Regions from separate parts of the Methylobacterium sp. 88A genome, predicted to be linked through region 2. Evidence: predicted binding sites of a transcription regulator. Region 2 holds the regulator's gene; each other region holds the start of a gene.
What was found. Region 2 encodes PhoB, which activates phosphate uptake and scavenging genes when phosphate is short. Its sites were predicted from a motif close to TGTCATNNANCTGTCAT; they were not measured.
Positions count from the first base shown of each region.

Region 1 (9,671 bases), 3.9 Mb from region 2:
GCCGATGGCCGCCTCGGCGCTGTCACAGGCGATAACGTCGAGATCGGTCTCTTCGAGAATGGCAGTGGCGAGGTCGCGGACCGCCGCATCGTCCTCCACCACGAGGGCGACGGGGCCGTCGATCTGAGCCCGCGCTGCGGCGCCATCGGTCGAGCGGATTGTGCGATCCATGAGGTCACTTTCCAAAGGATGAGGCCAGGCACGATGCCGGCCCTGCGGGGCGTCGTGCGCCCGGTCGATGATTCGATGATGCCGAGGCTGCGCCGCCGGGCCGGGATCGGCAAGGGTGCGATCCGCCGCCACGGCCATGCGCCTCCCGCAACGAAAGAGAGGGAACCGCCTCAAAGCGGGCATGGTGGCCATCTACGATATCGATATGCACGAAATCGGGCACGCCTGCGCATCGTCCGCGCAGACGCACAAGGTTCGGGCATACCGCAACGCATTAACGATCTGTTCACCGCAAAAGATCGAATGTTACAGTTCAACGACCGTCAAGCTGGATCATGGAACGGTTTCTGTTTCCCGATCCGGGGAGGGGTGCCGAAACAGGGGGTTGTTGCTCAGTCATGTGCCGCTTTCTCGCCTATAGCGGTGATCCGGTCTTCCTGACCGATCTCGTCTGCGCGCCGACGCACTCGCTGGTGCATCAGTCGCTGCACGCCACCGAGGCGAAGACGGAGACCAACGGCGACGGTTTCGGCATCGGCTGGTACGGCGAACGGACGGATCCGGGCCAGTATCGCGACGTCTGCCCGGCCTGGTCGGACGAGAACCTCGTCAACCTCTGCCAGCAGGTCCGCGCGCGGATGTTCTTCGCCCATGTCCGCGCCTCCACCGGCACGGCCACGACGCGGGCGAACTGTCACCCCTTCGCCCATGGGCGGCACCTGTTCATGCATAACGGCCAGATCGGCGGCTACCATCGCATCAAGCGGCGGATCGAGGCCCTGATCCCGGATGCCCTCTACGAAGCGCGGCGCGGCACCACCGATTCCGAGGCGATCTTCCTCCTGGCCCTGGCCAACGGCCTCGCCGAAGACCCGATCGGCGCCATGGCCGAAACCCTTTCCACGGTCCGCGACCTGATGCAGGCGGCCGGGATCACCGAGGCCCTGCGCTTCACCTCCGTCGTCACCGACGGGGAGACCCTGACGGCCTATCGCTGGGCCTGCGACGGTCGTCCGCCGAGCCTCTATTACCGCCAGACCGAGACCGGCCTCGTGGTGGTCTCCGAGCCCATCGACGATTGCAAGGAGGGCTGGATCGTGATCCCGCGCGGCGGAACGTTGCAGGCGACACGTGGGGGCACGGTGACGGTGAAGGGCGCCGACGAGGCGCGGGTCCGCATCGCCGCCTGAGACCGCTCCCGAGGGTTGCGGCACGGAGGGTTGCGGCGCTGGCGCGAAGGGCGGACAACCCATGCTCCTTCGAGAGCGTGAGCCGCCGATGACCGACACGGACGTGACCCTTCACATCGCAGGAGCCTGGACGCCCGGTTCCGACGCACGGACGATCCCCGTCCTCAACCCCGTCACCGGCGATGCCATGGGCACCGTGGCGGTGGCGACGCGCACCGATCTCGACCGCGCCCTGGAGGCCGCCCATCGCGGATTCGCCGAATGGCGGAGGGTCGCGGCCTTCGATCGCGCGAAGGTGATGCGGCGGGCCGCCGATCTGCTCCGTTCGCGGGTCGACGACATCGCCCGGACGATGACCCTGGAACAGGGCAAGCCGCTGGCCGAGGCGCGGGTGGAGACGCTTGCCGCCGCCGACGTCATCGACTGGTTCGCCGAGGAAGGGAAACGCGCCTACGGCCGCATCGTCCCCGCCCGCGTGCCCGGCGTGACGCAGATGGTTCTGCGCGAGCCGGTGGGGCCCGTCGCCGCCTTCACGCCCTGGAACTTCCCGATCAACCAAGCCGTCCGCAAGCTGTCGGCGGCGCTCTGCACCGGCTGCTCGGTGATCCTGAAGGGGCCGGAAGATACACCGGCGAGCTGCGCCGCACTCGTCCGTGCCTTCCTCGATGCCGGGGTGCCGGGTGACGTGCTCTCCCTGGTCTTCGGCGATCCGGCCGAGATCTCGTCCTACCTGATCCCGCATCCGGTCATCGCCAAGATCTCGTTCACCGGCTCCACGATCGTCGGCAAGGAGCTCGCGGCTTTGGCCGGGCGCCACATGAAGCGCGTCACCATGGAGCTCGGGGGACACGCCCCCGCCCTGGTCTTCGCGGATGCGGATGTGGAGAAGGCCGTCTCGGTGCTGGGCGCCAACAAATTCCGCAATGCCGGGCAGGTCTGCGTCGCGCCGACCCGCTTCCTCGTCCACGATTCCGTCTACGACCGCTTCGTCGAGGGGTTCGTGGCGCATGCGCGGGGCATCAGGGTGGGCGACGGGCTCGATCCCGAGACCCAGATGGGACCGCTGATCCATGCCCGCCGGCGCGAGGCGATGGAATCCCTGGTGGCCGACGCCGTGGCGCAGGGCGCGGAACTCCGCACCGGCGGCAAGCGCATCGGCAACCGCGGCCATTTCTTCGAACCCACCGTGCTCGCCGAGACCCCGCTCACCGCGCGGATCATGAACGAGGAGCCGTTCGGCCCCGTGGCCCTGGTCCAGCGCTTTTCCGACGACGAGGCCGCCTTCGCCGAGGCCAACCGGCTGCCCTATGGTCTCGCCGCCTACGCCTACACCCGCTCGGCCACCCGCGCGACGGAGATCGCCGCCCGGGTCGAGAGCGGCATGCTCGGCATCAACCATCACGGTCTCGCCTTCCCCGAAACCCCCTTCGGCGGCATCAAGGATTCCGGCTACGGCAGCGAGGGTGGCTCCGAGGCGATCGAGGCCTATCTGACGACGAAGTTCGTGAGCCAGGCCAGCGCCTGAACACCCGCATTCGGTAGGCTCGACAAGCAAAACGCTCCATGGGGCAAACCCCATGGAGCGCCGATGCACGCCTTTGCTCCGGCCCCGCTCACGGGAGCGGCCTTAGCGGGTCGCGGGGTCGACGATTTCGGCGACGATGCGCCGGGTCGCGGGAGCACGCGGGGTCAGGGACGGCGTGGTGGTCAGCTCGGAGGCCGGACGCACGGCGGCCGTGACGCGGGCCTGCTCCCGATAGAGCGTGGGGGTGACGGTGATGCGCTCGTCGGCGGTCGCGGTACCGACCAGGATGGCGGAGGCGAGAGCGGCGAGGACAAGGCGACGAACGGTCATGATGAGGATCCCTCAGGTGTTCCGGGGCCGATGCCCCGTTGCATGAGAGGGATATATTTTGCGGCGCACCATTCATCAAACAGATGGTATCGATAGCCGATATCGACGTCGTCAATGTCGATGAGGAGCACGCGCTCGTGAGACGACGCCGGTCATCCCCTCCTCGCCTCGTGCCGAGGCGACGCTTCGGACGGCCGGAGCACACCGGCCTTGTCGATGCCCCTCAGTAACGCACCGTCGCCCGCACGCCGAACACGGCCGCGTTCTTGATGCGGGCGCCGTTGAGGTCGCGCGGGTTGGGCACACCGCCGCTGGGACGGAACACGTACTGGATGTCCGGCTGCACGGTCACGCCCGGTCCGAGCACGGCCTGATAGGTCGCCTCGAGCACCGCCTCGCTGCTGCGCCGGGGCATGTTCGTCCCGGCCAGCAGGATCGTGTCGGTGTCCAGGCCGCGCGCCGCGTCCGAGATCCGCGCGATGGCGAAGGCGACTCCGATCGTGTCGTCGGAACGTCCCTTGAAGAGGCCCTTATAGGCAATGCCCATATCGGCGTAGAAATCCACGATGTTGCGGTCGGAGGGCGCCCCGGACACGCGCAGGAACACGCTGGCGCCGTCGTTCGGATCGTCGGGTTCGCGGTAGATGGTCTGGTCGATGATACCGTAGAGGCCGCTGTCGCCCCGGAAGCGTCGGGCGATGCCGGTGGTGGACGGATCGGCCAGCGAGCGCCCGGCCGTGTCGAAGCGCTGGCTGTCGAACCGGCCGAAATGGTGCCACCCCCCCAGCGTCACCGTGCCGGGATCGCCGACATCGCCCTGCGCGATGTTGTAGGCGTAGGCGACCTCCGCGATGACCAGAGCGGGATCGCCGGTGCGGAAGTTCGTGCCGGTGCGGTTGCGGCGCTGCGGATCGAGATCGCTGGGGTAGGCCCCTGCCGGATCGCCGTCGAAGAGGCCGACCTGAAGGGAAAAGTTCTGGTTGGGCACGTATTTCGCGCGGATCGCCGGCACCGCCAGGGGATAGATCGGCCCGCCGCTCGGCAGCACCTCGGCCATGATGTTGGGCCAGCCGAAGGTGGAGTTGATGAACAGCGTGCCGGTCTGGCTTACGGCGAACTCGGTATCGGCCGCGATCTGACCGACCTTGAGGCTGAACTGGCCGTCGAACAGTTTCTGCTCCAACCAGAGCTCGTAGAGCCGGGAGGAGGGCAGCGCCTCGATGGCGCTCACGGTGATGAAATTGTTGACGTAGTAGCGCGACAGGCCGGTGCCGTGGATGAGGTAGAGGTTGGTGTGGAAGGCCGCCCCGTGCCAGCCCGCCAGCTTTTCGAGGTCGGCATCGAACTGGACGTCGAGGCGTCCCTCGACGATGGCACCGCGCCGCGCGCCGCCCGTCGCATTGCCGAAGCTCTCGCCGATATACGTGAGGCTGTATTCGATGCCCTTGGTCTTCAGGAACGAGCGCAGGCCGTAGGGATCGCCATAGGGGCCGAGCTGGTCCTGGATCGAGGTGTTGAGGTTGGCCGAAGGCTTGGCCGAGGTCACCGACTGCGCCACCGATGTCTGCGGATCGCCGCCGGCGCCGCGCGGCGAGCCGATGTCGAGCCCCTCCAGGGCCAGGCGCGCCTGCCGCGCCGCGATCTCGGCGGCGGTCTGGGCGTGGGCGCCCGACGCGGCAAGGCCCGACAACAGGGCTGCGGCGGCCGCGAGAGGAAACGAGCGGAGCATCATCCCTCGGAAAAAAGCATGTCCCAGGGCGACCGTCCCCGCTCGTGCTCTATCACGGCGAGCATGACAGGGCTGCAACCGAGCCGAGGCAGCGGGGCGACCAGCGGCTTTCCCCGTCCGGTGTGTCACGCTGCCCACATCCGCATCGGGACGGCGCTCGAAACAGCGCTTTACCGGCCGGTCCAGTTCGGCGGGCGCTTGGCCAGGAAGGCCTCCATGCCCTCGCGGAAATCGGCGCTGGTGTAGCACATCAGGATGAGGTCATCGCCGGGGCGCTCACCCTCCGCCTCCGCCTCGGCGTCGAGCCGGCGCAGGCCTTCCTTGGTGGCCCGCAGGGTCAGCGGTGCATGGCCGGCGAGTTGTGCCGCGAGTTCCGTCGCCCTGGCGGCGAGGGCGGCGGCATCCTCCACCACTTCGCCGACGAGGCCGGCCGCGAGCGCCTCCTCCGCGCCGAACAGGCGGGCGGTGAAGATCATGTCCTTCACCCGCGCGGGACCGATGAGGCCGGACAGGCGCCGCAGGTTCGACATCGACAGGCAATTGCCCAGGGTCCGCGCGATGGGAAAGCCGAACCGGGCGTCACGCGTGGCGATGCGCAGGTCGCAGGAGGCGGCGATGGCGGCCCCGCCGCCGGTACAGGCGCCGGCGACGGCGGCGATGACGGGCACGCGCAGACGCTCGAGCGCGCTCAGGACCCTGTCCATGAAGCGCTCGTAGCCGAGGGCATCCTCGGGACTGGAGAAATCACGGAACTGGGCGATGTCGGTGCCGGCGGCGAAGGCTTTCTCGCCGGCGCCGGTGATGACGAGGACCTTGATCCGCTCGTCCGCCTCGATCCTGTCGCAGAGGTCGATGAGGCCCTGATACATCGCGAAGGTCAGCGCGTTGCGCGCCTGCGGCCGGTTGAGAACGATACGGGCGATGCCCGCCTCATCGGTGTCGAACAGGATCTCGTCGGTGGCGCTCATGCGGGGGGTCCCAAGCCGGACCGGCCGAGGATCGGCCCGTCCGACACGGGTCTTGCCCATCCCGGCCGCTTTGGGCAACCGCGTCCGGCCGGGCGGCGCCCCCGGCAGGGTCAGAACAGGGCCGGGACGAACATCTCCTGCGGCACCGGCTGGCGGGCATAATCCTCGTGGCGCATGCGCTCGGGCAGATGCACCGGCGGGTGCTCCACGTCGCCATAGGGGATTTGCGTGAGGAGATGGCTGATGCAGTTGAGGCGGGCCTTCTTCTTGTCCACGGCCTCGACCACCCACCAGGGCGCCTCGGGAATATGCGTGCGGGCGAGCATCACTTCCTTCGCCTTGGTGTAATCCTCCCAGCGGCGACGGGACTCCACGTCCATCGGCGAGAGCTTCCACTGCTTCAGGGGATCGTGGATGCGCATGTTGAAGCGCAGCTCCTGCTCCTCGTCGGTGATCGAGAACCAGTATTTCAGCACGATGATGCCGGACCGCACCAGCATGCGCTCGAATTCCGGCGCGGACTGGAAGAATTCCTCGTACTGGTCCGGGGTGCAGAAGCCCATCACGCGCTCGACGCCGGCCCGATTGTACCAGGAGCGATCGAACAGCACGATCTCGCCGCCCGCCGGCAGATGCGCCACGTAGCGCTGGAAGTACCATTGCGTACGCTCGCGCTCGTTAGGAGCCGGGAGCGCAGCCACGCGGCAGACGCGGGGATTGAGACGCTGGGTGATGCGCTTGATCGCGCCGCCCTTGCCGGCCGAATCCCGCCCCTCGAAGATCACAACCACGCGTAGTTTCTGGGCCTGCACCCAATCCTGAAGACGAACCAGCTCGTGTTGCAGTCGGAATAGCTCCCGGAAATAGATCTTCCGGTCCATGGTGGGCAGACGAGGCCTGGCATCGATTTCGCTAACGAGTTGCTCGAGGCGCTCGTCTTCGAGCTCCATCTCGAGCTCTTCATCGAAATCGTCCGCCATCTCTCGGCGAATAGCCTCGATATCGAAAGGACGAGTCCCGGCGCGCGTGCCGTCCATGATATTGCCTTCCTGATGAATGGGAATCATCCGAACGCTTGAATCACAGCTGCATGACAGTATGGCGACCCCCGTCGGCAACGGCACCACATTCCTTATTCGATTCGTAGAATTCAGCATCCGACGCCGAAAGCCGGAGAATCGCTGGACTCTCCCTCAGCTTCTGGTACGCGGCGTTTATTGAATCGATACGATTTTTGTAGATACTTGAGCGGTCAGAAAACGAGATAGACCGAATTATAAGGCGCATCCCATTGTCGATACGTAACAAACAACTGATCGCAGCTTAGAACAGTTCTTGAAATAACTCTGTAATAGGAGATAAAATGCAATGGAACGCTTCATCGTCCGTTTCGTCAAGCCCATATGCCTGGCTGTCATCACCTTCTTCTCCGTTTATTTTCTGACCGGAAGTTCTTTCATCGGATTGATCGTGAGCAGCATCCCGTTGTTGCTTGGCTGGCTCGGCATCATGGAAACCTTCGCCTATGGCATGGCCGCGACGGTGTTCATCGTTGCCGTCATCTGGACCGTCGCTCCGGCCGACATGAAGGTTCTCGTCGGACATCAGGCCACCGCCTTCGCCGAGGTGCTTCGCAAGGAAGCGGACAAGGGCCTGAACCGCATGGAAGCCGACGGCAGCGTCAAGGAAGCCGATAAGGGCGTCGTGACCCGCTGAGGATAGCCAATCGTCGTCGCCCCCTCTTGCGGATCGCATGACCCGCAGGCCGAGCATCGATCGGCGGAGGTGCCCCTCCGTCATCACAGTGTCGCCCAGCGTTGCGATCCAGCGCGATAGTGAGCCGGCATTTTGCCGGCCATGATCGCCGCGACCGCACCATGCAGCACCTTCTCATCGAGGAATCCCCCCTCCCGGGGCTGATCTTCGCCCTCACCTTCGACGCGGAGGGACGGGGACGCCAGGTCGGACCGGGGGACGGGATTCCCTCGCTGGACGACCCGGATCACGGCTTCGTCTGGTTCCATGTCGATCTGGTCGATGCGCGGACAGAGGCGCTGATCCTCGAAGGACGCCTCGGCCCGGCCCGGCTCGCCGCCGCGACCTTCGCCCGCGACGAGCATCAGCGCGTCGTCGTGGACGGCCCCCATGCCGGTTTCGTCATCGCCGACCGGGAACGCGCCTTCAACGGCTCGTCGAGCGAGGAGCCGAACGGCCGTCTCCATTGCATCCTCGGCCCGCGCTTCCTCGTCAGCGGCCGCCGCCACGCCACGTCCTGCGCGGTGGCCGCCCGCGACGCGGTCTTGTCCGGCGCCCTCGTCCCCGGCCCGGCCAAGCTGCTGGAGCGCTTCGTCGGCAGCACCGTCGAGGCGCTGATCGCCACGGCCGAGCGCCTGTCCTCCTCCCTCGACGCCATCGAGGACGACATGCTCGACGAGGCCAAGGCGGACGATCCGAGGCCCCTGGGACCGATCCGCCGCCAATCCGTGCGCTCCCACCGGCAGCTCGCCGGGTTGCGGGCGGTGTTCCACCGGCTCGAGGACGAAGCCGGCACGGAGGGAGATCAATTGCCCGAAGCGGTGGGCGCCATGGCCGCGCGGGTGGTCCAACGCCTCGATTCCCTCCACCGCGACATGCATGTCCTGTCCGAACGTAGCCGCCTGCTGCAGGACGAGATCGCCGCCCGCACCACCGCCCTCACCAACCGCCAGCTCTTCACCCTGTCGATCCTCACGGCCCTGTTCCTGCCGCCCACCCTGGTGACGGGCGTGTTCGGCATGAACACCAAGGGCCTGTTCTTTTCGGAATCCGACAATGGGTCACTGCTCGCGCTGGGAATCGGCGCGCTCGCGGCGCTCGCCGTCTACCTCGTCATCCGCCGGCTCAGTCTCGCCGGCCGGCCTGGTTGATCCGGAACGCGAACGCGCCCACACCCCCCTCGATTCATCCGACCACCGGAGCCTTCCCCCGCATGGACTTCTTTCGCCGCTTCACCGTGCTCATGTGCGCGCCGAACTTCGACCCGGACGATCTCGAGGGCGTGCGCGTCCAGCAGATCATAGGCTCGGTGGAAAAGCTCGGCTTCGAGGTCGTCCGCGCCCGCCGCGTGGAGGACGCGGCCATCGCGGTCCAGACCGATGCCGCCATCGGCTGCATGGTGGTGGATTGGGGCAAGCGCGGACTCGACGGCAAGGCCGCCGCCCTCATCAACCTGATGCGGAAGCGCGGGCTGGAAATGCCCATCGTCATCATGGTCCGGCGCAAGCGCCTGGAGGACATCCCCGTCGAGGTCCTCGACTTCATCGACGGCTACATCTTCCTCGCGGAAGAGACCCCGGACTACATCGCCCGCGGCCTCGTGAGCCGGGTCAAGCAATATGCCGAGACCCTGAAGACGCCCTTCTTCGGCGCGCTGGTCGATTACGCAGAGCAGGGCAACCAGCTCTGGACCTGCCCGGGCCATAACGGCGGCATCTTCTACAACCGCTCCCCCATCGGGCGCATCTTCGTGGAGCATCTCGGCGAGGCCGTGTTCCGTGACGACCTCGACAATTCCGTGCTCGATCTCGGCGATCTCCTCGTCCACGAGGGCCCCGCCCTCAAGGCGCAGAAGGAAGCCGCCGTCATCTTCGGTGCGGAAAAAACCTATTTCGTCCTCAACGGCACCTCGGCCTCCAACAAGATCGTGCTCTCGGCCCTGGTGGCCGAGGGCGATCTCGTCCTGTTCGACCGCAACAACCACAAGGCGGCCCATCACGGCG
Region 1 is NZ_AQVT01000001.1:4,147,559-4,157,229, forward strand. It holds gene A3OM_RS0119810 (response regulator) at 1-171, opposite strand, end outside; gene A3OM_RS0119815 (class II glutamine amidotransferase) at 570-1,361, shown strand; gene A3OM_RS0119820 (NAD-dependent succinate-semialdehyde dehydrogenase) at 1,450-2,886, shown strand; gene A3OM_RS0119825 (hypothetical protein) at 2,989-3,216, opposite strand; gene A3OM_RS0119830 (carbohydrate porin) at 3,440-4,948, opposite strand; gene A3OM_RS0119835 (enoyl-CoA hydratase/isomerase family protein) at 5,116-5,913, opposite strand; gene ppk2 (polyphosphate kinase 2) at 6,024-6,950, opposite strand; gene A3OM_RS0119845 (hypothetical protein) at 7,282-7,629, shown strand; gene A3OM_RS0119850 (CorA family divalent cation transporter) at 7,791-8,819, shown strand; gene A3OM_RS0119855 (Orn/Lys/Arg decarboxylase N-terminal domain-containing protein) at 8,882-9,671, shown strand, end outside.
Region 1: the regulator PhoB is predicted to act here: its motif matches at 6,993-7,009, upstream of ppk2 (polyphosphate kinase 2).

Region 2 (9,671 bases):
TCCCCAGGCCGGGGAGGAAACCTCGCTGGCCGAGCGCCGCATGGTCATGCAGCAGAGCGAGAAGGTGGCCCGCGAGCTCTCCGAGGCGATCGAGGCGGCGGGCGGCCCGAACTCGGCCGTGTCCCATCTGTCCTCGGCCATGCGCAAGCTGGAGCGGCGGGCGAGCCAGATCCCGGCCCTGGTGGAGCCCTGCATCGCCGCCCTCGACGCCGCGCTGTCCGCCCTCGACGAGGCCCATTCGGTCCTCGACACGGCCCTGCGCGAATCCGAGTTCGATCCGCGCGAACTGGAGCAGGTGGAAGAGCGGCTCTTCGCGCTCCGCGCGGCCTCCCGCAAGTATCAGGTGCCGGTGGACGACCTCGCCGCCCTGCGCCAGCGCTACGAGGCGGATGTGGCCGCCATCGATGCCGGCGAGGAGGCGCTCGGTGGCCTGGAGGCGACCCTCGCCCAGGCCGAGGCCGCCTATGCCAAGGCTGCGACCAAGCTCGGCGAAGGCCGCCGCAAGGCCGCCAAGGCCCTCGACCTCGCGGTGAAGGCCGAGTTGCCGCCTCTCAAGCTGGAGCGCGCCCGCTTCATCACCGAGATCGTCACCGACCCCGAATCGCGCGACCCGGCGGGCTACGAGCGCGTCGAGTTCTGGGCGCAGACCAACCCCGGAACGCGGCCCGGCCCGATGATGAAGGTGGCGTCGGGCGGCGAACTCTCCCGCTTCATGCTCGCCCTCAAGGTGGTGCTGGCCGACAAGGGCTCGGCCCCGACCCTGATCTTCGACGAGATCGATACCGGCGTCGGCGGCGCCGTGGCCGATGCCATCGGCGCCCGCCTCGCCCGTCTCGCGGCCGGCGTCCAGGTCGTGGCCGTGACCCATGCGCCCCAGGTCGCCGCGCGGGCCGAGACGCATTTCCTCATCGCCAAGGACCCGGTGAAGGGCCGCGACCGGGTCGCCACCCGCGTCTCCGCCCTGGAAGCGCCCGCCCGCCGGGAGGAGATCGCCCGCATGCTGGCCGGCGCCACCGTGACCGACGAGGCCCGAGCGGCGGCCGCACGCCTGCTTCAATCTACGGATGCCTGACGCGCGATCTTAACCTTCGGTTAACCATCTTGCGCGATGGTATGGGTACGACGCAGAGAATCTTATGGAAACGCGTCGGCACATCGGGAGTTCGCGTGATGGATCTGGGAGACGGTGAGACCGATCCCCGGCCTGTGAACGAGTCGGACGGCATGCCGATTCTGACGAGTCCGACCCGCCACCATCTCGGCGGCACCCTCCGGGCGATCTACGAAGACACGTTCGATACGCAGCCGATTCCGGACAGCCAGATCGACCTCCTGCTGCGCCTCCGGCACAAGGAACGCGACCGCCGCCGCGTGGGCTGAGACGGTCACGGTTCCTTCACCCCGGCCGGCCCGTCGCCGCTACCAGCGGCGAGCCCCCGGCATGCGCTGGTATTCGGCGCCACGGATCAGGGTCATCACCGCGTCGAGCTCCGCCAGCAGGGCGCGCTCGTCCTCGGCGGCTTTCGCGACCTCGTCCGGATCGGTCCCGAACTGTCGTCGCTGCTCGGCACGGGTGAGCTCGAGCTCCAGATCCTCCCTGCGCGCATGCAGGGCGAGGAAATCGGCATCGCCATCACCCCCGGTGGGTGTCACACTCGATTCGTTCTCCAAGGTGCTGACCTTCCAGGACGGCTGGCGAAACGGGCTGCTCCGTCGTCGCCATCGCCGAATCGTATAACGCACGAGGCCGCAAAACCGTGCCGCCTCGTCCGGGCATCGGTCCACACCCCGCTTTCTCCCTGTCCCACACCGCTCATGCGGTCAACGGGTAGCCCCTGTCATCGATCTGTCATGGCTCCGTCATAGAGCCAGCATGATCGGGCGGGTAACGGTGCGCTGCAGCAGGATCGCTCTTGCAGCGCGGCACCTACAGCGCCCGGACAGATTACGGAGAGCCACCGTGAAACCCTTCCATTTCGCCCTCGCCATCGGGCTCGCCACCGCGCAGTTCGGCGCCGTCGCTCAGGCCGCCGACATCACCGGTGCCGGCGCGACCTTCCCCTTCCCGGTCTATTCGAAATGGGCGGAAGCCTACCGCAAGGAGACCGGCACGGGCCTCAACTACCAGTCCATCGGCTCGGGCGGCGGCATCAAGCAGATCCAGGCCAAGACCGTCGATTTCGGCGCCACCGACGCGCCGCTCAAGGGCCCGGCCCTGGAGAAGGACGGTCTCGTCCAGTTCCCCACCGTCATGGGCGGCGTCGTCACCGTGGTGAACATCGCCGGTGTCGAGCCGGGCAAGCTCAAGCTCACCGGTGAGCTCATCGCCGACATCTACGCCAACAAGATCACCAAGTGGAGCGATGCCAAGATCGCCGCGGTGAACCAGGGGCTGAAGCTCCCCGACTCGCCGATCACCCCGGTCTACCGTTCGGACGCGTCCGGCACGACCAGCATCTTCACCACCTATCTCAGCGCGGTCTCCGAGAGCTGGAAGAAGGAATTCGGTGCGGCCACCACGGTCAGCTGGCCCGCCGGCCAGGGCGGCAAGGGCAACGAGGGCGTCACCGCCACCGTCAAGCAGGTCCCGAACTCCATCGGCTACGTGGAATCGGCCTACGCCAAGCAGAACAAGCTCAGCTACGCGCTGATCCAGAACAAGGCCGGCAAGTTCCCGGCACCCGACGACAAGGCGTTCCAGGCCGCCGCCGCCTCCGCCGACTGGAAGGCCGCCCCGGGCTTCGGCATCTCCCTCGTCAACCAGGCCGGTGACGAAGCCTGGCCGATCACGGCGGCCACCTTCATCCTCGTCTACAAGGACCCGGCCGATCCGGCCAAGTCCGCCGACGTGCTGAAGTTCTTCGACTGGGCCTACAAGAACGGCGACAAGCTCGCCACCGACCTCGACTACGTGCCGCTGCCGGACAACGTCGTCTCCCTCGTCCACACCGAGTGGAAAGAGATCAAGGGCAAGGACGGCAAGCCCGTCTTCTAAGGCAGCCTTCCAGCTGAACTCCGAAAACCGCGCAGGCCCGGCAAAAACGCCGGGCCTGCGCCACGAGTGGACGCGGTGTTCCACCTCGCCACTCGCTACCTCGCACTATACGAGCCCTCAAGGTGAAGAAGCAGACGTCGGATGGCCGCCTTGACTGAACAGATTTCGCTGGCCCGCACGGGCTCCCCCGCTCGCAAGAAGCCGGGCGGCCTCGGCGACCAGCTCTTCCGCGCCGCCTCCTACGCGTCGGCGCTGCTGGTCCTCCTCTTCCTCGCGGGCATCCTGGCCTCCATCGCCTATGGCGGCTGGCCGGCCTTCAGGGAGTTCGGCTTCGGCTTCGTCACCTCCAGCGCCTGGAACATCGGCCAGGAGCAGTACGGCGCCCTCGTGGCCATCGTCGGCACCCTGGTCTCGGCCCTTCTCGCCCTCGTCATCGGCGTGCCGATCTCCATCGGCATCGCCGTCTACCTGACCCAGCTCTGCCCCGGCTGGGCGAGGAAGCCCGTCTCGATGACGATCGAGCTTCTCGCCTCGGTCCCGAGCATCATCTACGGCATGTGGGGCCTGTTCATCTTCGCCCCGCTCTTCGCCCATTACGTGCAGATGCCGGTGTCGAGCCTCGTCGAGGGGCTGCCCATCGTCGGCACGCTGTTCTACGCGCGGGTTCCCTCCGGCGTCGGCATCCTCACGGCGGGCATCATCCTCGCCATCATGATCGTGCCCTTCGTCGCCTCGATCACCCGCGACATGCTCGACCAGATCCCCACCGTGCTGCGCGAGAGCGCCTACGGCATCGGCTGCACCACCTGGGAGGTGGTCCGCCACGTGCTCGTGCCGCAGGCGTCCGTGTCGATCATCGGCGCGGTGATGCTCGGCCTCGGCCGCGCGCTCGGCGAGACCATGGCGGTGACCTTCGTCATCGGCAACGCCAACCGCCTGTCCGGCTCGATCTTCGATCCCGGCTCCACCATCGCCTCGCGCATCGCCAACGAGTTCAACGAGGCCGACGGCCTGCAGCTCAACTCGCTGATGGCGCTGGGCTGCATCCTCTTCGTCATCACTTTCGTCGTCCTGATCGTCGCACGCCTGCTCGTCCGGCGCGTGAAGGTCGCCTGAGCCCTCTGGAGCCCGAACCATGGACGCCGTGAACACCCTCACCACCAACGCAGCGCCGCCGCTCAAGGCCAGCCGCGTCCGGTCGAGCCGCCGCGTGGCGGACAAGCTGCTCATCGTCGGAAGCACCGTGGCGACGCTGATCGGCATCGTCGTGCTCGGCTCGATCCTGCTCATGCTCATCGTCGAGGGCGTGAAGGGCTTCTCGCCGCTGCTCTTCAGCGAACCGACCCCCGGCCCCGGATCGGAAGGCGGCGGCATCGCCAACGCCATCCTCGGCAGCCTGGTCCTGACCCTGATCGGCATCGTCATCGCGACGCCGGTGGGCGTCATGGCCGGCACCTATCTCGCCGAGTACGGCCGCCACTCGAAGCTCGCCGACGTGATCCGCTTCCTCAACGACATCCTGCTCTCGGCGCCCTCGATCCTGATCGGCCTGTTCGTCTACACCCTGATGGTGCGGCCGATGGGGACCTATTCGGGTTGGGCCGGCGGCGTGGCGCTGGCCATCATCGCCACCCCGGTGATCGTGCGCACCACCGAGGACATGCTCCGCCTCGTGCCCTCGACGCTCCGCGAGGCCGGCGCGGCTTTGGGCGCACCGCCCTCCGTCGTCATCAAGAGCATCACCTGGCGCGGTGCCAGCGCCGGTATCGTCACCGGCATCATCCTGGCGCTCGCCCGCATCGCCGGCGAGACCGCGCCGCTGCTCTTCACCGCGCTCAACAACAACAGCTGGTTCTCGCCCAACCTGATGGGCGGCATCCCGAACCTTCCGGTGATGATCTACCAGTTCGCCCTCTCGCCCTACTCGAACTGGCAGCAGCTCGCCTGGGCCGGCGCCCTCCTCATCACCGCCACGATCCTCGCCCTCTCGATCGTGGCCCGCTTCGTCATCAAGAGCGAGCGGGCGCGCTGACCCCGCGCCCCCGTCCCATCCAGCCCTCGACAAGGACACGCACCCGATGAACGCCGCTCCCGCGATCACGCAAGCTCAGCTGACCGGCCGCCACAAGGCCGACGAGCAGGCCCCCGTGCGCATCGCCGTGAAGGACCTGAACTTCTATTACGGTTCCTTCCACGGCCTGAAGTCGGTCAACCTCAACTTCCACGACCGGCAGGTCACCGCGCTGATCGGCCCGTCCGGCTGCGGGAAGTCGACCCTCCTGCGCACCTTCAACCGGATCTACAGCCTCTACCCCGAGCAGCGCGCCGAGGGGCAGATCCTCCTCGACGGCCAGAACGTCCTCGACGCCAAGGTCGATCTCAACGAGCTGCGCTCGCGCATCGGCATGGTGTTCCAGAAGCCGACGCCGTTCCCGATGTCGATCTACGACAACGTCGCCTTCGGCCTGCGCCTCTACGAGAAGCTGCCCAAGGCCGATCTCGACGTCCGCGTCGAGGAATCCCTGCGCAAGGCCGCCCTGTGGGACGAGGTGAAGGACAAGCTCAAGCAGTCCGGCATGGGCCTGTCGGGCGGCCAGCAGCAGCGCCTCTGCATCGCCCGCACCGTGGCCCAGCGTCCCGAGGTGATCCTGTTCGACGAGCCGACCTCGGCCCTCGACCCGATCTCCACGGGCCGCATCGAGGAACTGATCGAGCAGCTGCGCTCCGAGTTCACGATCGTCATCGTCACGCACAACATGCAGCAGGCGGCACGCATCTCGCAGTTCACGGCGTTCATGTATCTCGGCGAGCTGGTGGAGTTCGGCCCCACCACGCGGATCTTCATGAACCCCGAGAAGCGCCAGACCCAGGACTACATCACCGGCCGCTTCGGCTGAGCCCGCCGGGGCCGCGTTCCGCGGCACCGGACCCGATCCCGATCCTACGCGATGCAGGCCGCCCGAGGCGGCCTCGGTCGAGGAGTGCGAGCATGCCCAACCACATCGTCAGTTCCTACGACACGGAACTGGAAAACCTGCGCCGCTCGATTTCCGAGATGGGCGGGATCGCCGAGAAGATGATGACCGATTCCGGCAACGCCCTGGTGCGCCGGGACGTGCCCCTGGCCCAGGCGGTGATCGGCGCCGACAAGCGCCTCGACGCCCTCCAGCACGAGATCGAGGAGCGGGCGATCCTGCTCATCGCCAAGCGTCAGCCCCTCGCCATCGACCTGCGCGAGACGGTCTCGGCCATCCGCGTCTCGAACGATCTCGAGCGGATCGGCGACCTCTCCAAGAACGTCGCCAAGCGCGTGGTGGCCATCGCCGAGCAGATCCAGCCGCAGAAGATCGTCATCGCCGTCCAGCACATGGGCGACCTGGTGCAGGAGCAGCTGAAGGACGTCCTCGACGCCTATGCGAGCCAGGACGTGAAGGCCGCCCTCGACGTCTGGGAGCGTGACGACGCCATCGACGCGCTCTACAACTCGCTCTTCCGCGAATTGCTGACCTACATGATGGAAGACCCGCGCAACATCTCGTTCTGCACGCACCTGCTGTTCTGCGCCAAGAACATCGAGCGGATCGGCGACCACACCACCAACATCGCCGAGACGATCCACTACCTCGTCACCGGCACGAACGAACTGGCCGAACAGGATCGCCCGAAGAACGACGCATCGAACTACGCCACCGTGTCGTTGCCCGCCAGCGCCTGACCGTCCCTCCGGTCGGGCCATTCCGGCACGATCGTCGCGCGGCCGTCCCGTGCGTGACGGGACGGCCGCCCTCACCCTGAAAACACCCGCATGAGTACGCGCATCCTGATCGTCGAGGACGAGGAGGCCCTCACCCTTCTCCTCCGCTACAACCTCGAGGCGGAGGGCTTCGTCGTCGACACCGCCGCCCGCGGCGACGAGGCCGATCTGCGCCTTCAGGAGCAGGTGCCCGACCTCGTCCTCCTCGACTGGATGATGCCCGGTCTCTCCGGCATCGAGCTCTGCCGCCGCATCCGCGCCCGGCGCGAGACCGAGCGGCTGCCGGTCATCATGCTGACGGCGCGCGGCGAGGAGGGCGACCGCATCCGCGGCCTCGGCACCGGCGCCGACGATTACATCGTCAAGCCGTTCTCGGTGCCGGAACTGCTCGCCCGGGTCCGCGCGCTCCTGCGCCGGGCCAAGCCGAGCCACGTGGCGGACCTGCTCATCGCCGGCAATATCGAACTCGACCGCGTCAGCCACCGCATCCGCCGCCAGGGCCGCGAGATCCATCTCGGCCCCACCGAGTTCAAGCTCCTCGAATTCCTGATGCAGAGCCCCGGCCGGGTATTCTCGCGCGAGCAGCTCCTCGACGGGGTCTGGGGCCACGACGTCTATATCGACGAGCGCACGGTGGACGTGCATGTGGGCCGCCTGCGCAAGGCCATCAACCGCCCGCGCCAAAGCGACCCGATCCGCACCGTGCGCGGCTCCGGCTATTCCTTCGACGAGATGTTCTCGACGGACGAGTGAGAGCGGGTCCGGCTTCGCGCCGCTCCGCCTGGAACGAGCGCCCGGATCTCGACGACGGGAGGTCGCCGCGGCTGCGGGCTGCCACCGGGCAACGAGGCCGGGAGTTCGACCCCGGAACTCTTTACGGGCCGCTTCGGCATGATCTCGGGGGCACCATGGGGCCTGAACGTCCGAGCAGCCCTGGCCGAATGAGTCTCATTCGGCCAGGGCGTGTCGGGACGCTTACGCCAGCAGGAAATCGAGGTGCGTCAGCGTCGCCTTATCGTGGTTGTCGATGATGGCGAACTGGACCGCCTTGGCCGTGGTGCCGCTGCCATCGGCGTCGTAGGACAGGGCACCGGTGTCGCGATTGTAGAGGATGCGGTCGTCCGCATCGATCTTCGCGCCGGCCACACCCAGGTCCTTGAACGCCGCCGCGAGGTCATCGGCCGAGAGCGCCGCGAAGATGCTCTTCGAGAACTGGATCGTGTCGATCCCGGCCGAGAAATCGGTGATGTGGTCGATATTGGTCGCGCCGAGCTTCGTGCTGAACACGAAGGTATCCTCGCCCGCCAGACCCGTCAGCGTATCCGCCCCGAGGCCACCGTCGAGATGGTTGGCGCCGGCATTGCCCTTGAGCACGTTGACGAGCGTGTTGCCGGTGGCGTTGAGGGATCCGGTCCCGGTGAGCGTCAGGTTCTCCACGTGGGACCCCCCTAGCGAGAAGGACACCGACGCCTTGACGAGGTCGATGCCGGTGCCGTCGCTCCCCTCCACGGCTTTGTCGCGAATGTTGTCGACGATGTAGGTGTCGGAGCCGGCACCGCCGATCATCGTGTCCGCGCCCGTCTTACCGTCGAGGACGTTGACGCCGGCATTGCCCCTGAGGACGTTGTCGAGCGAGTTGCCGGTGGCGCTGAGATTCCCGGTGCCGGTCAGCGTCAGGTGTTCCACGTAGGAACCCCCGAGCGAGAAGGACACGGATGCCTTGACGAGGTCGGTGTCACCGCCGCCGCTCACTTCGACGGCTTTGTCGCCGATATTGTCGACGATGTAGGTGTCCGATCCCGCGCCGCCGGCCATGATGTCGGCGCCGGCCTTGCCGTCGAGGAGGTTGGCGGCGGCATTGCCGGTGAGAGTGTTGGCGAGAGCGTTGCCGGTGCCGTTGAGTGCAGCCGTGCCGACTAGCGTGAGGTTTTCGACGTTGGCCGCCAAGGTCAAGCTGATGGACGAGCGGACGGCGTCGATGCCGCGATCGGCCGCCTCGACGACAACGTCGCCGGCATTGTCGACGACATAGGTATCATTCCCCGCATACCCGGTCATCGTGTCGGCGCCGCCCTTGCCATCGAGGAGGTTGGCGCCGTTGTTGCCGACAAGCGCCTGAGCGAACTCGTTGCCGGTGAGGTTCATCGCGCCCGTGCCCGTCGCTTTCGCCGTGGCCAGGGTCTCGATCGCCTGTCCGGCGGCGAGGACGTAGCTGACGCTCGTCTTGACGGTGTCCTGCCCGGCATCCTTCGCTTCGAAGACGCGATCGCCGGATTGATCGACGACGTAGGTGTCGTTGCCGGCCTCGCCGTACATCCGGTCCGCACCGAGATGACCGTCGATGTCGTCGTTGCCGGCGCCGCCGTGGATCGTGTTGCTCAGGACGTTGCCCGTGAGACGGTCGTTGAACCTGCTGCCTTCGAGGTTCTCGATGCTCAGGAGGCGATCCTTTTCCGCCCGGATCGTCGTTATGACGGGAGGGGGGGTGACGATGCCTCCGGGGCCCTCGCCGGGGTAAGGGTCCGGTTGGAACACGGTCACCTTTTCGGGGACGATCTCCTGCCAGCCCTGCAAATCGAGGGAGACGGTCACGCCAACGGTCGCCGACTTGTAGCTCGCCGTGTCGCTGCCGGCGCCCCCATCGAGACGGTCGTTGCCCGCGCCACCGTCGAGCACATCGTTGCCGGTGCCGCCGAGCATGATGTCGTCGCCACCCTTGCCGTAGAGGGTATCGTGGCCGTCACCATTGGCGCCGAAGACCGTATAATCGATGTTGCCACCGCCGCCCTTGAGCGTGTCGTTGCCATCACCCCCGATGAGCGTATCGTTGCCGGCGTAACCTTCCAGCGTGTTGGGCGCCTTGTCATATGTCGGGTGATCGATCTCGATCGTCCTCCCGATCGAGTCGGCGACATCGAACTT
Region 2 is NZ_AQVT01000001.1:290,404-300,074, forward strand. It holds gene recN (DNA repair protein RecN) at 1-1,072, shown strand, start outside; gene A3OM_RS23345 (hypothetical protein) at 1,171-1,380, shown strand; gene A3OM_RS0101345 (hypothetical protein) at 1,420-1,653, opposite strand; gene pstS (phosphate ABC transporter substrate-binding protein PstS) at 1,961-2,995, shown strand; gene pstC (phosphate ABC transporter permease subunit PstC) at 3,137-4,111, shown strand; gene pstA (phosphate ABC transporter permease PstA) at 4,131-5,027, shown strand; gene pstB (phosphate ABC transporter ATP-binding protein PstB) at 5,074-5,892, shown strand; gene phoU (phosphate signaling complex protein PhoU) at 5,985-6,710, shown strand; gene phoB (phosphate regulon transcriptional regulator PhoB) at 6,801-7,502, shown strand; gene A3OM_RS23350 (calcium-binding protein) at 7,725-9,671, opposite strand, start outside.

Region 3 (9,671 bases), 1.6 Mb from region 2:
GAATGCGGACGCGACGTGGCACTTCGCCTCCGACTCCGTTGGTGCTCCACCCCTGGGAAGAGAGGCGGCTCGGATAGGCCGAACTCGCGACCCACCCGTCCTCAGATGTCGAGTGTCGCCTCGTCGGCGAAGGCGGCGCGCTCAGAGATGAAGGCGAAACGGGCCTCCGGCTTGTTGCCCATCAGCCGTTCCACGGCATCACCGGTGGAATCCCGCGCCTCGTCGAGGACAGCCACGCGCAGGAGCGTGCGCTTTTTCGGGTCCATCGTGGTCTCCTTCAACTGCGCCGGCATCATCTCGCCAAGGCCCTTGAAGCGGCTGATCTCCACTTTGCCGCCCTTGAAGACGGTCTTGATCACCCGCTCCTTGTCGGCGTCGTCACGGGCATAGACCGTCTTGGCGCCGTGGGTGAGCCGGTAGAGCGGCGGGATCGCCAGGTAGAGATGGCCCTTGTCGATGAGCTTGGGCATCTGCCGGTAGAAGAAGGTGATCAGCAGCGAGGCGATGTGGGCGCCGTCGACATCCGCGTCGGTCATGATGATGACCTTCTCGTAGCGGAGGTCTTCGCCCTTGTAGCCGTTACCCGTGCCGCAACCGAGCGCCTGGGTCAGGTCGGAGATGAGCTGGTTGGCGCCCATCTTGTCACGGCTGGCCGAGGCCACGTTGAGGATCTTGCCGCGCAGGGGCAGGATGGCCTGGCTGGCGCGGTCGCGCGCCTGCTTGGCCGAGCCGCCGGCGGAATCGCCCTCGACGATGAAGATCTCCGAGCCCGCCGTACCCGCCTTGGAGCAATCGGCGAGCTTGCCGGGAAGGCGCAGCTTGCGAGTCGCGGATTTGCGCGCGACCTCTTTCTCCTGGCGTCGGCGCAGGCGCTCCTCGGCCCGGTCGATCACCCAGTCGAGGAGCTTGTTGGCCTGGGCCGGGGAGGCGGCGAGCCAGTGGTCGAACGCGTCGCGGATCGCCGTCTCGACGATGCGCGAGGCTTCCACCGTGGCGAGCTTGTCCTTGGTCTGGCCTTGGAATTCCGGCTCGCGGATGAAGACCGAGAGCATCGAGGCGCAGGTCGCCATTACGTCGTCGGTGGTGACCGAGGTCATCCGCTTGGCCTGGCCGACGCGCTCGGCATGCTCGCGCAGGGCGCGCAGCAGGGCCACGCGCAGGCCGCTCTCGTGGGTGCCGCCCTCGGCGGTGGGAATCGTGTTGCAGTAGGAGTGCGAGACCCCGTCTTCCACCACCATCCAGGCGACGGCCCATTCGAGGGAGCCGTGGCCGCCGGGCTTCGTCACCTTGCCGGCGAAGACCGCGTCGGTGACGAGCTCCTTGCCGTCGAGGTCGCGGGCGAGATAGTCGCGCAGGCCGCCGGGGAAGCGGTGCACCGTCTCGGCCGGCACGTCGGCGATGCCCTCCAGCAGGGCGGGGGCACAGCGCCAGCGGATCTCGACGCCGCCGAACAGGTAGGCCTTGGAGCGCGCCATCTTGAACAGCCGGCGCGGATCGAACTTCAGCGCCCCGAAGATCTGCGCATCGGGGTGGAAGCGCACCCGCGTGCCGCGCCGGTTCTGCACCCGGCCGACGGTTTCCAGCGGACCCTGGACATGGCCCCGCGAAAAGGTCTGGCGATAGAGGACCTGGCTTCGGGCCACCTCGACTTCGAGGATGTCGGAGAGGGCGTTGACCACGGAGATGCCGACACCGTGCAGGCCGCCGGAGGTCTCGTAGACCTTCGAGTCGAACTTGCCGCCCGCATGCAGCGTGGTCATGATCACTTCGAGGGCGGATTTGCCCGGAAATTTCGGGTGCGGGTCCACCGGGATGCCGCGGCCATTGTCGGTGATGACGAGGTGGCCGGTCTCCTCCAGCTCCACCTCGATGTAGCTGGCATGGCCCGCCACCGCCTCGTCCATGGAATTGTCGATCACCTCGGCGAAGAGGTGATGCAGGGCGCGCTCGTCGGTGCCGCCGATATACATGCCCGGCCGGCGCCGCACCGGCTCCAGGCCTTCCAGCACCTCGATCGACGAGGCGTCGTAGCCGGCTTCCGCCGCATCGACCGGTGCTCTGTCGAGGGGAGCGCGCGCCGCCGAAGCGGCCTTCGCGCCGCGCACGGGCGCCTGACCGCCCGCGAACAGGTCGCTCGGCCGGCCGCCGGCGGGGGCCGGAACGGCCTGACGTGAGGTCTCGCGCTGAGTCATGGACCAACCATACAGGAACGAAACGGAAACGTGAAGCGATGCCGCCCTGGCCGGCGGCCGCTCTCCCGGTGTTCCTGCGCAGCTTGCGCCGATTCCGTTAATGCTGTGTCGCCGGGGTACCGGAAGCGGGGGCTCGGCCACGCCTGCCCCCTTGGCCGCAGGGGGCGTTCGCGTCGCCCCGTCAGCTTCCGACCCGGCCACCTCCACGCCTGGTGATCGCGACGATGGCGGGGCGGGGCGGCATTCCGTCGATGAAATCCGGCCAGCGGGTGGAGGGCGCCTCGAAGGTGGCGGGCATGGCCTTCGGATCTTCCTCGTCGGCCTCGCCGGGATGCTGCACGGCGACGAAGAACGTGGTGTCGTCGGGGGTGAAGTAGGGGCCGCACATTTCGGCGCCGTTCGGCACCCTGAAGAAATGCTTGCCCGTGCCCCGTCCCTGCCCTTCCGTCTCCATCGCCCAGATGCCGTCGTTTCGCCCCGTCTTCGACGGCGAGTTCCCGTCGGTGGCGACCCAGAGCCGTCCCTGCCCGTCCACCGAGCAGTTGTCCGGCATGCCGAACCAGCCGTCCTTCGTCGTCGCCGAGGAGAAGGTGGCGCCGACCGCCGCGATGGAGGGATCGCCGCATTTGACGAGGATTTCCCAGGCGAAGCCCGAGGCCGCGTGGTCGCCGTCGTCTGGGGTCAGTTCGACGATATGGCCGAAGCGGTTGTCGGGCCGCGGATTGGCGGCGTTCTCATCGCCGGGTTTGCGCTTCCCGTTGTTGGTGAGCATCACGTAGACCTTGCCGGTCTTCGGGTTGGCCTCGACATCCTCTGGACGGTCCATCTTGGTGGCGCCGAGGAGGTCGCCGGCGCGCCGGGCCTCGATGAGCACGTCGGCCTGGGCGGTGAACCCGTTCTCGAGTGTCAGCGGCCCCTGTCCGAACACCAGGGGCATCCAGGTACCGCGTCCGTCGGCATCGAACCGGGCGACGTGCAGCGTGCCGGAATCGAGGATGTCGCGGTTGGCCGCCCGGTCGGCGAGGTCCACGGCCGCGTCGGTCACGAACTTGTAAACGTAGTCGAAACGCTCGTCGTCGCCCTGGTAGACGACGTACCGACCACTCTTCGAGACGATGCCGGCGGCGCCCTCGTGCTTGAACCGGCCCATGGCGGTGCGCTTGACCGGGACCGAGGCGGGATCGAACGGGTCGATCTCCACCACCCAGCCGAAGCGGTTGGGCTCGTTCGGTTCCTTGGAGAGGTCGAACCGCTCGTGGAAGCGGCCCCAGGCATAGGCGTTGCCGGGCAGGCCGAGACGCTTGTGGTTGGTCGCCTCGGCCGACCCCTCTGCGAGGGTGCCGGAGAAGTAATAGTTGATGTTCTCCTCGCAGGTGAGCCACGTCCCCCAGGGTGTGGTGCCGCCGGCGCAATTGTTGATCATGCCCTTCACCGCGCGGCCGGACGGGTCGTCGGTGGTCTTCAGCCGATCGGAGCCGGCGGCCGGGCCGGAGAGGGCCATCGGCGTCTCGACGGTGATGCGGCGGGCGTATCGCGACCCCGGCACCACGGCCCATTTGCCGTCGTTACGCTTCACCTCGATCACCGAGCCGCCATGGGCGGCCATCTCGATGTCGACGAGGTCGCGATTCATGCCCTTGAAGGCCACGGTCTTGATGTCCTGGCGGCCGAGGCCGGGAAACATCAGTTCCTCGTTGGTGTATTCGTGGTTGACCACGAGAAGGCCATGCGCGGCCGGATCGGCGGCGCCGGGCATCGGGAAATAGCCGACGAAGTCGTTGTTGTAGCCGAATTGCCGGGCCTGGGCCGCGGCGCTCTGGTTGAGCGGGTCGAAGGCGGGCGCCCCGGGCAGGACCGGATCGCCCCAGCGGATCAGGATGTCGGCATCGTGCCCCTCGGCCACGTGATGGTGTGCGTCCGATCCCGCCTCGATCTCCATGAAGGGGAACGGCGTCGCCTGTCCCTGCGCCGCCGCGGCCGGGCCGGCGGCGAGCGCGCGGGGCGTCACCACCGCCGCGATGGCGCCGACCCCAAGAAGGCCGCGCAGTAGGTCGCGCCGGTCGAACCGGGCGGCGACCACGTCGCCGAAGGTGGCGTTCCGGCTCGGATTCGAACCGGCATCCTCGCCGTCTTCGGCGGCCTGCGAGCGAGTGCGCAGCGGCTCGGTCATGGTGAACTCGTTCCTTGGAATGGATCGAGTTCGAGTTAGGCGCGCGACATGGCGGGCGGATGACGCCGGCGTTCCGGAACCAACCCTGAGTTTGTGCGTTAGCACACATAGAACGTATCTATGGGAGAGCGACATGGCGCCGTCCGCAGCCTTGAGCATGGTGCGCCACGACGATCTCATTCGCGCATCGCAGGCGGCAGGCCGCGCCTTCTCGCCCATCGAGGATGGGCAGGATGAGGGCGCGGTCGCATCGTCCAGGTTTCTGGCCCTCTCGGCCGTATCGCTGGCGGGGTTCATCGCCAGCTTCGGTATCTTCTTCGTCTTCATCTGAGGTCGACCGTCACGCCGCATCGGCGCGGGGCCTCGCGGCTTCGGGACGCCGTTCCGCGTTGACGACGACCATGGATTCTTCCTCGCCGTCCTGTGGCTCCCCCCAGAATTCTGCGACGCTCGGCCCGTTCTTCACCAACGGGTCGCGCAGGAAGTTCCTGATCTCATAGGGCCATACCCGACGCCCCATCCGCGTGTACCAGCGCATGGCGTGGCGTAGTCCCGCGTCGCGATGGAACAGGACGCGTGCGAGTGCACGCGGGCGAGCCTGGACCGCCACCTCGATGAACTTGAACCACAGCAGCACCCGCCACGGCGCCATGTGCCGGGTCGCCAGCACCTGATGCTTGTAGTCCCAGCGGCGACGATCGGTCTGGATCACCCGCCGATTCGCGGCGATGCTGAAATACGGCGTCCAGCGATGGGGCGTCACGTAGAGCATCTGGATCTGGTCGGGATCGTAGGACAGGAGCTGGCGCAGGCCGCGCCAGTAATCCCGGTCCGTTTCTTCCTCGAACCCGACGACCCAGGTCGCCATGGAGAGGATGCCATGGCGGCGAAGAAGGCGGATCGCCTCGCGGTCCGTGGTGGTGGCGCCGCCCTTCCTGATGCGCGCGAGGGTCGCCTCGTCGGTGCTTTCCAGCCCGAGGAGGAAGCGCGTCCAGCCGGCGCGCTTGTAGAGATGCAGGATGTCGGCATCGCGCACGATGTCGTCGGCGCGGGTCGAGCCCACGAGGATGAGGTCCACATTCTCCGCGATCAGCGTTTCGAGGAAGACCCGCCACGCCTTCTTCGAGACGGTGGGGTTCTCGTCGGCGAAGTTGATGACCCGCACCCCGTGGTCGCGATGGAGCCGGGCCAGTTCCCTGGCGAACTTGACCGGGTCGCGATGACGCCAGCGGGTCCAGAAGCCACGCTGGCCGCAGTAATTGCAGAGATGCGGACAGCCGCGCGAGAACTGCACGACGACGGCTCTCCGGCCGCCCCAATAGCTGTAGCGGGCATGGTCGATGAGTTCCCAGCCGACGCGGTAGGCGTCGAGGTCGCGGATCACCGGCGCGGCCTGCGTGGCATGGGGACCGTCGCCGCTGCGAAAGGCGATGCCCGGCACGGAGGCGAGGGGCGATCCCGCTGAGAGCGCAGCCATCAGGCGGCGCGCCGTCTCCTCGCCCTCCCCGCGCACGATGGCGGTGACGTAGGGCTCGTCCCTCAGGATTTCGCGCCAGTGGTAGGTCGGAAACACACCGCCATAGACGATGGGGAGACCCGGCCGGGCGCTCGCCAGTCGAGATGCGATGTCGGCGATGACCGGATGGCCCGAGGTCGAGCCGGAATGCCCGAACAGGACGGCATCGGGACGGAAGGCCAGGGCCTCCGCGACGATGGCGTCCGGGTCCATCGGGCCGAACTCCCCGTCGATCAGGCGCACCTCGTGCCCGTCGTCGATGAGGGGGCCGCCGACGGCGAGAAGCCCCAGGGGCGGGAGATGGTCGTCGGGAATGCGGCTGCCGATGGCCGGGTGGGGCACGTTGACGAGGACGATGCGCATGGTTTCCCTTTCTCCTGTCTCGATCCTCTCAGGCGGCGGCGGACGTGGCATCCAATCCGCCGAATCGCCGGTCGCGGCACCGGTAGGCGGCAAGCGCCTCTTCGAGGTCGGCGGAGCTGAAATCCGGCCAGTGGCGGTGCGTGAAGTGGAGTTCGGCGTAGGCGCTCTCCCAGAGCAGAAAATCGGATAGCCGCTGCTCGCCGCTGGTGCGGATCACGAGATCCACCTCGGGCACGCAGGCATCGCCCGTCACCAGGGCCGAGAAGGCGGTGCGGGTGATGCCGGGATCGCCGGCGCCAGCGAGGGCGGCGGCGAGGATGGCGTCGCGGGCGGAATAATCGACGGCGATCCGGAGGTGCAGCGCCTTCCCGGCGAAGGTCGCGGCTTCCGCGCGGCCTATGGCGGCGGCGAGACCCTCGGGCAGACGGTCGCGCCGGCCGATCACGCTGAGCCGCACGCCATTCTCCACCAATCGGGAGACCTCGTTGCGGAGATAGAGCCGGAGGAGCCCCATAAGGGCGGAGACCTCCGCTTCCGGCCGACGCCAGTTGTCGCAGGAGAAGGCGTAGAGGGTGAGGGTGCCGATTCCCTGCTTCGGCGCCGCCTCGACGACCCGGCGGATCGCCTCGACACCTTCCTTGTGGCCGAGCGCGCGGGGCAGGCCGCGCGCCGAGGCCCAGCGCCCGTTGCCGTCCATGATGATCCCGACATGCAGGCCGGGTGTGTGTTCACTTTGCATTACAAAGTTCCTTGGCAAAAAAAGACGGATTTCGGGCGTCAGGCCGGTCGGGCGACGAGGGGGAGGTTCGCGGTTTCGGCGGCCTTGGCAGCGTCCCGGACGACCTGTTCGAGGACGGCGAGGTAGTCGAGGAAACGCGTGCGCCCGGCCTGCGTCAGGTGGCAGGTGGTGAGCGGCCGCGTACCGCCCCGGCCCGTGCCATGACCTTTGCGGATCTCCACGAGGCCGGCCTCCTGCAGCACCTGGAGGTGGCGGCTGAGATTGCCGTCGGTGAGGCCGCAGAGCTGTTTCAGGTCGCCGAAGGCGAGGCCCTTCGGGGCCGCCATCAGCGAGGTGAGGAGGCCGAGCCGGGCCTTCTCGTGGATGACCCGGTCGAGGCCGTCATAAGCGAAAGGTGCCTCAGGCATCGGTCTCCTCCCGGGCGCGGTAGAGGATCGCCGCCATGAGGAACTGGCCGATGGCGAAGGGCAGGCCCATGGTCCAGGGCGAGAGGGCATGGTCGGTACTGGCCAGCATCAGCACGGCGAGGCCTGCCACCATGTACCAGGCGCCGGGCAGCGCGACGCCCTTCGGCAGGGACCGCACCGAGGCGAAGAGCCCGAGGCTGACGAGCACCTGCCACAGGCCGGGCAGCATCCAGAGGCTTTCCGGCGAGACCCGCACCAGGACCAGGGCGAGCAGGGCGCCCGCCGCGCCCGCCGGCAGGAATTGCTCCACCGCGTTCACGATCGCCGTGTCGGTGAGCCCCGCATGGTCGCGCCGCGAACGGGCTCGCATCTCGGCGCCGATGAGGCCGGCGGAGGCCAGGGCGGTGGCGATCCAGCCGCCGAGGAACAGCAGCGGCTGCCCGGTCGGGGCGTCGAGCCAGGCATGCTGCGCCAGGGCGGTGCCGAGGGCGAGAACGCCCGTGGCGGCGATGGCGGAAGGGCCGAACCCGCAGAAGGCGTCGCCGCGGGCGAGCTGCGCGCGGATTGCTACGATATCGGCCAGGGCCTTGTCGAGATCGGACATCCGATACTCCCGGATCAACTTTGTATCGCAAAGTAAGCCGATCCGGCGGCCGCCCGCAAGTGCCTTCCGGCACGCGGGGTCATCGGCTGCGGGTTTCCTTCAATCCTGCGCCAGCCGCTCGGCCAGGGTGGGCGACAGGCCGATGCTCTCGATGGACGGTGCCGGCTGCCCCGGCGGCAATCCGCAGATCGCGGCGGCGAGGACCGCGCGGGTACCCACTTCCACCGAGCACAGGACGGGCACCGGAACCTGCGGCTGGATGCGCTCGGCGAGGCCGGCGAGCGCCGCTCCGCCGAGGATCACCACATCCGCCCCGTCGCGGAGGGCGCAGGTGGTGCAGGCGGCGGCCAGATCCGCCAGGGCCGCCTCGGGGTCCCGTGCGATGCGGTCTCCCGTTGGGGCGATGGTGCGGATGCCGGCGAGTTTGTCGGACAGGCCGATCCCCGCCACGAACTCCTCCAGCATCGGCCCCCACAGGGCGCCCCCGGTGACGATGGCGAAGCGCCCTCCCCGCGCGGTGGCGGCAAGGCACGAGGCTTCCGCCATTCCCACCACCGGAAGGGGGGAGATCTCGCGGAGCGCCCCGAGCCCCGGATCACCGAAACAGGCGAGATAGACCGCGTCGCAGCCCTCCGCGTGCTCGGCCAGCGCGTCGAGGGCGGCATGGGCCGCGATCGCCGACGCGGCCCGGCTGGTGATGTAGCGGGCGCCGAAGCGCCCGGTGACCGGCACGAACTCGGCGGCGTCGCCCGCCACCCGCCGTGCATGCCGGGTGACGAGGTCGGTGACGGAGTCGGTCGTGTTGGGGTTGATCAGCAGGATGCGCAAAGGGAATCGGTCTCCGGTCAGGCCTTGGCCGCGACCGCCGTCTTACGCATCAGGACGAGATAGATCGAGAAGCCCAGGGCCACGCCGATGAACCAGCTGAAGTTCGCCAGACTCCCCAGGGCCGGGATGACGGCGCAGAGCACCGGCACCAGGGCGGAGGGAATGACGCTGTAGATGGCGGCGCGGTTGTAGCCGCCATCGTACCAATACGTGCCCGTCGGGCTCATCGTGTAGAGGTCGTCCACCACCACGTGCTGCTTCCGCACCACGAAGAAGTCGGCGATCAGGATGCCGAAGAGCGGGCCGATGAACGCGCCGAGGATGTCGAGCGTGTAATGGATCACGGCCGGGTTGTTGTAGAGGTTCCACGGGGTAATGAAGATCGAGGCCACGGCCGCGATCATGCCGCCCATGCGCCAGCTGATGTGCTGCGGCGCCACGTTCGAGAAGTCGAAGGCCGGCGAGACGAAGTTGGCCACGATGTTGATGCCGATCGTCGCCGTCATGAAGGTGAAGGCGCCGAGCACCACCGCGTAGGTGTTGTCGATCTTGCTCACCGTCTCCACCGGATCGATGATGAGATGGCCGAAGACCGGGAGTGTCGACGAGGTGGTGATGACGGTGAGCAGCGAGAAGCCGATGAAGTTCACCGGCAGGCCCCAGAAATTGCCGGCCTTCACCGCCGGGAACGACTTTCCGTAGCGTGAGAAGTCGCCGAAATTCAGCATCGGCCCGGAGAAGTACGAGACGACCAGGGCGACCGCGTTGATCATCACCGGCAGGGCGTCCCAGCCCTGGTACTTCACCTCGCCTAGCGTGAGGCCGACATTCGACACGCCGGCCTTGGCCACG
Region 3 is NZ_AQVT01000001.1:1,936,100-1,945,770, reverse strand. It holds gene parE (DNA topoisomerase IV subunit B) at 102-2,192, opposite strand; gene A3OM_RS0109210 (PhoX family phosphatase) at 2,374-4,362, opposite strand; gene A3OM_RS23730 (hypothetical protein) at 4,496-4,693, shown strand; gene bchE (magnesium-protoporphyrin IX monomethyl ester anaerobic oxidative cyclase) at 4,703-6,241, opposite strand; gene A3OM_RS0109195 (di-trans,poly-cis-decaprenylcistransferase) at 6,270-6,980, opposite strand; gene A3OM_RS23725 (transcriptional regulator) at 7,019-7,387, opposite strand; gene A3OM_RS0109185 (hypothetical protein) at 7,380-7,991, opposite strand; gene A3OM_RS0109180 (aspartate/glutamate racemase family protein) at 8,091-8,819, opposite strand; gene A3OM_RS0109175 (NCS1 family nucleobase:cation symporter-1) at 8,837-9,671, opposite strand, start outside.
Region 3: the regulator PhoB is predicted to act here: its motif matches at 4,411-4,427, upstream of A3OM_RS0109210 (PhoX family phosphatase).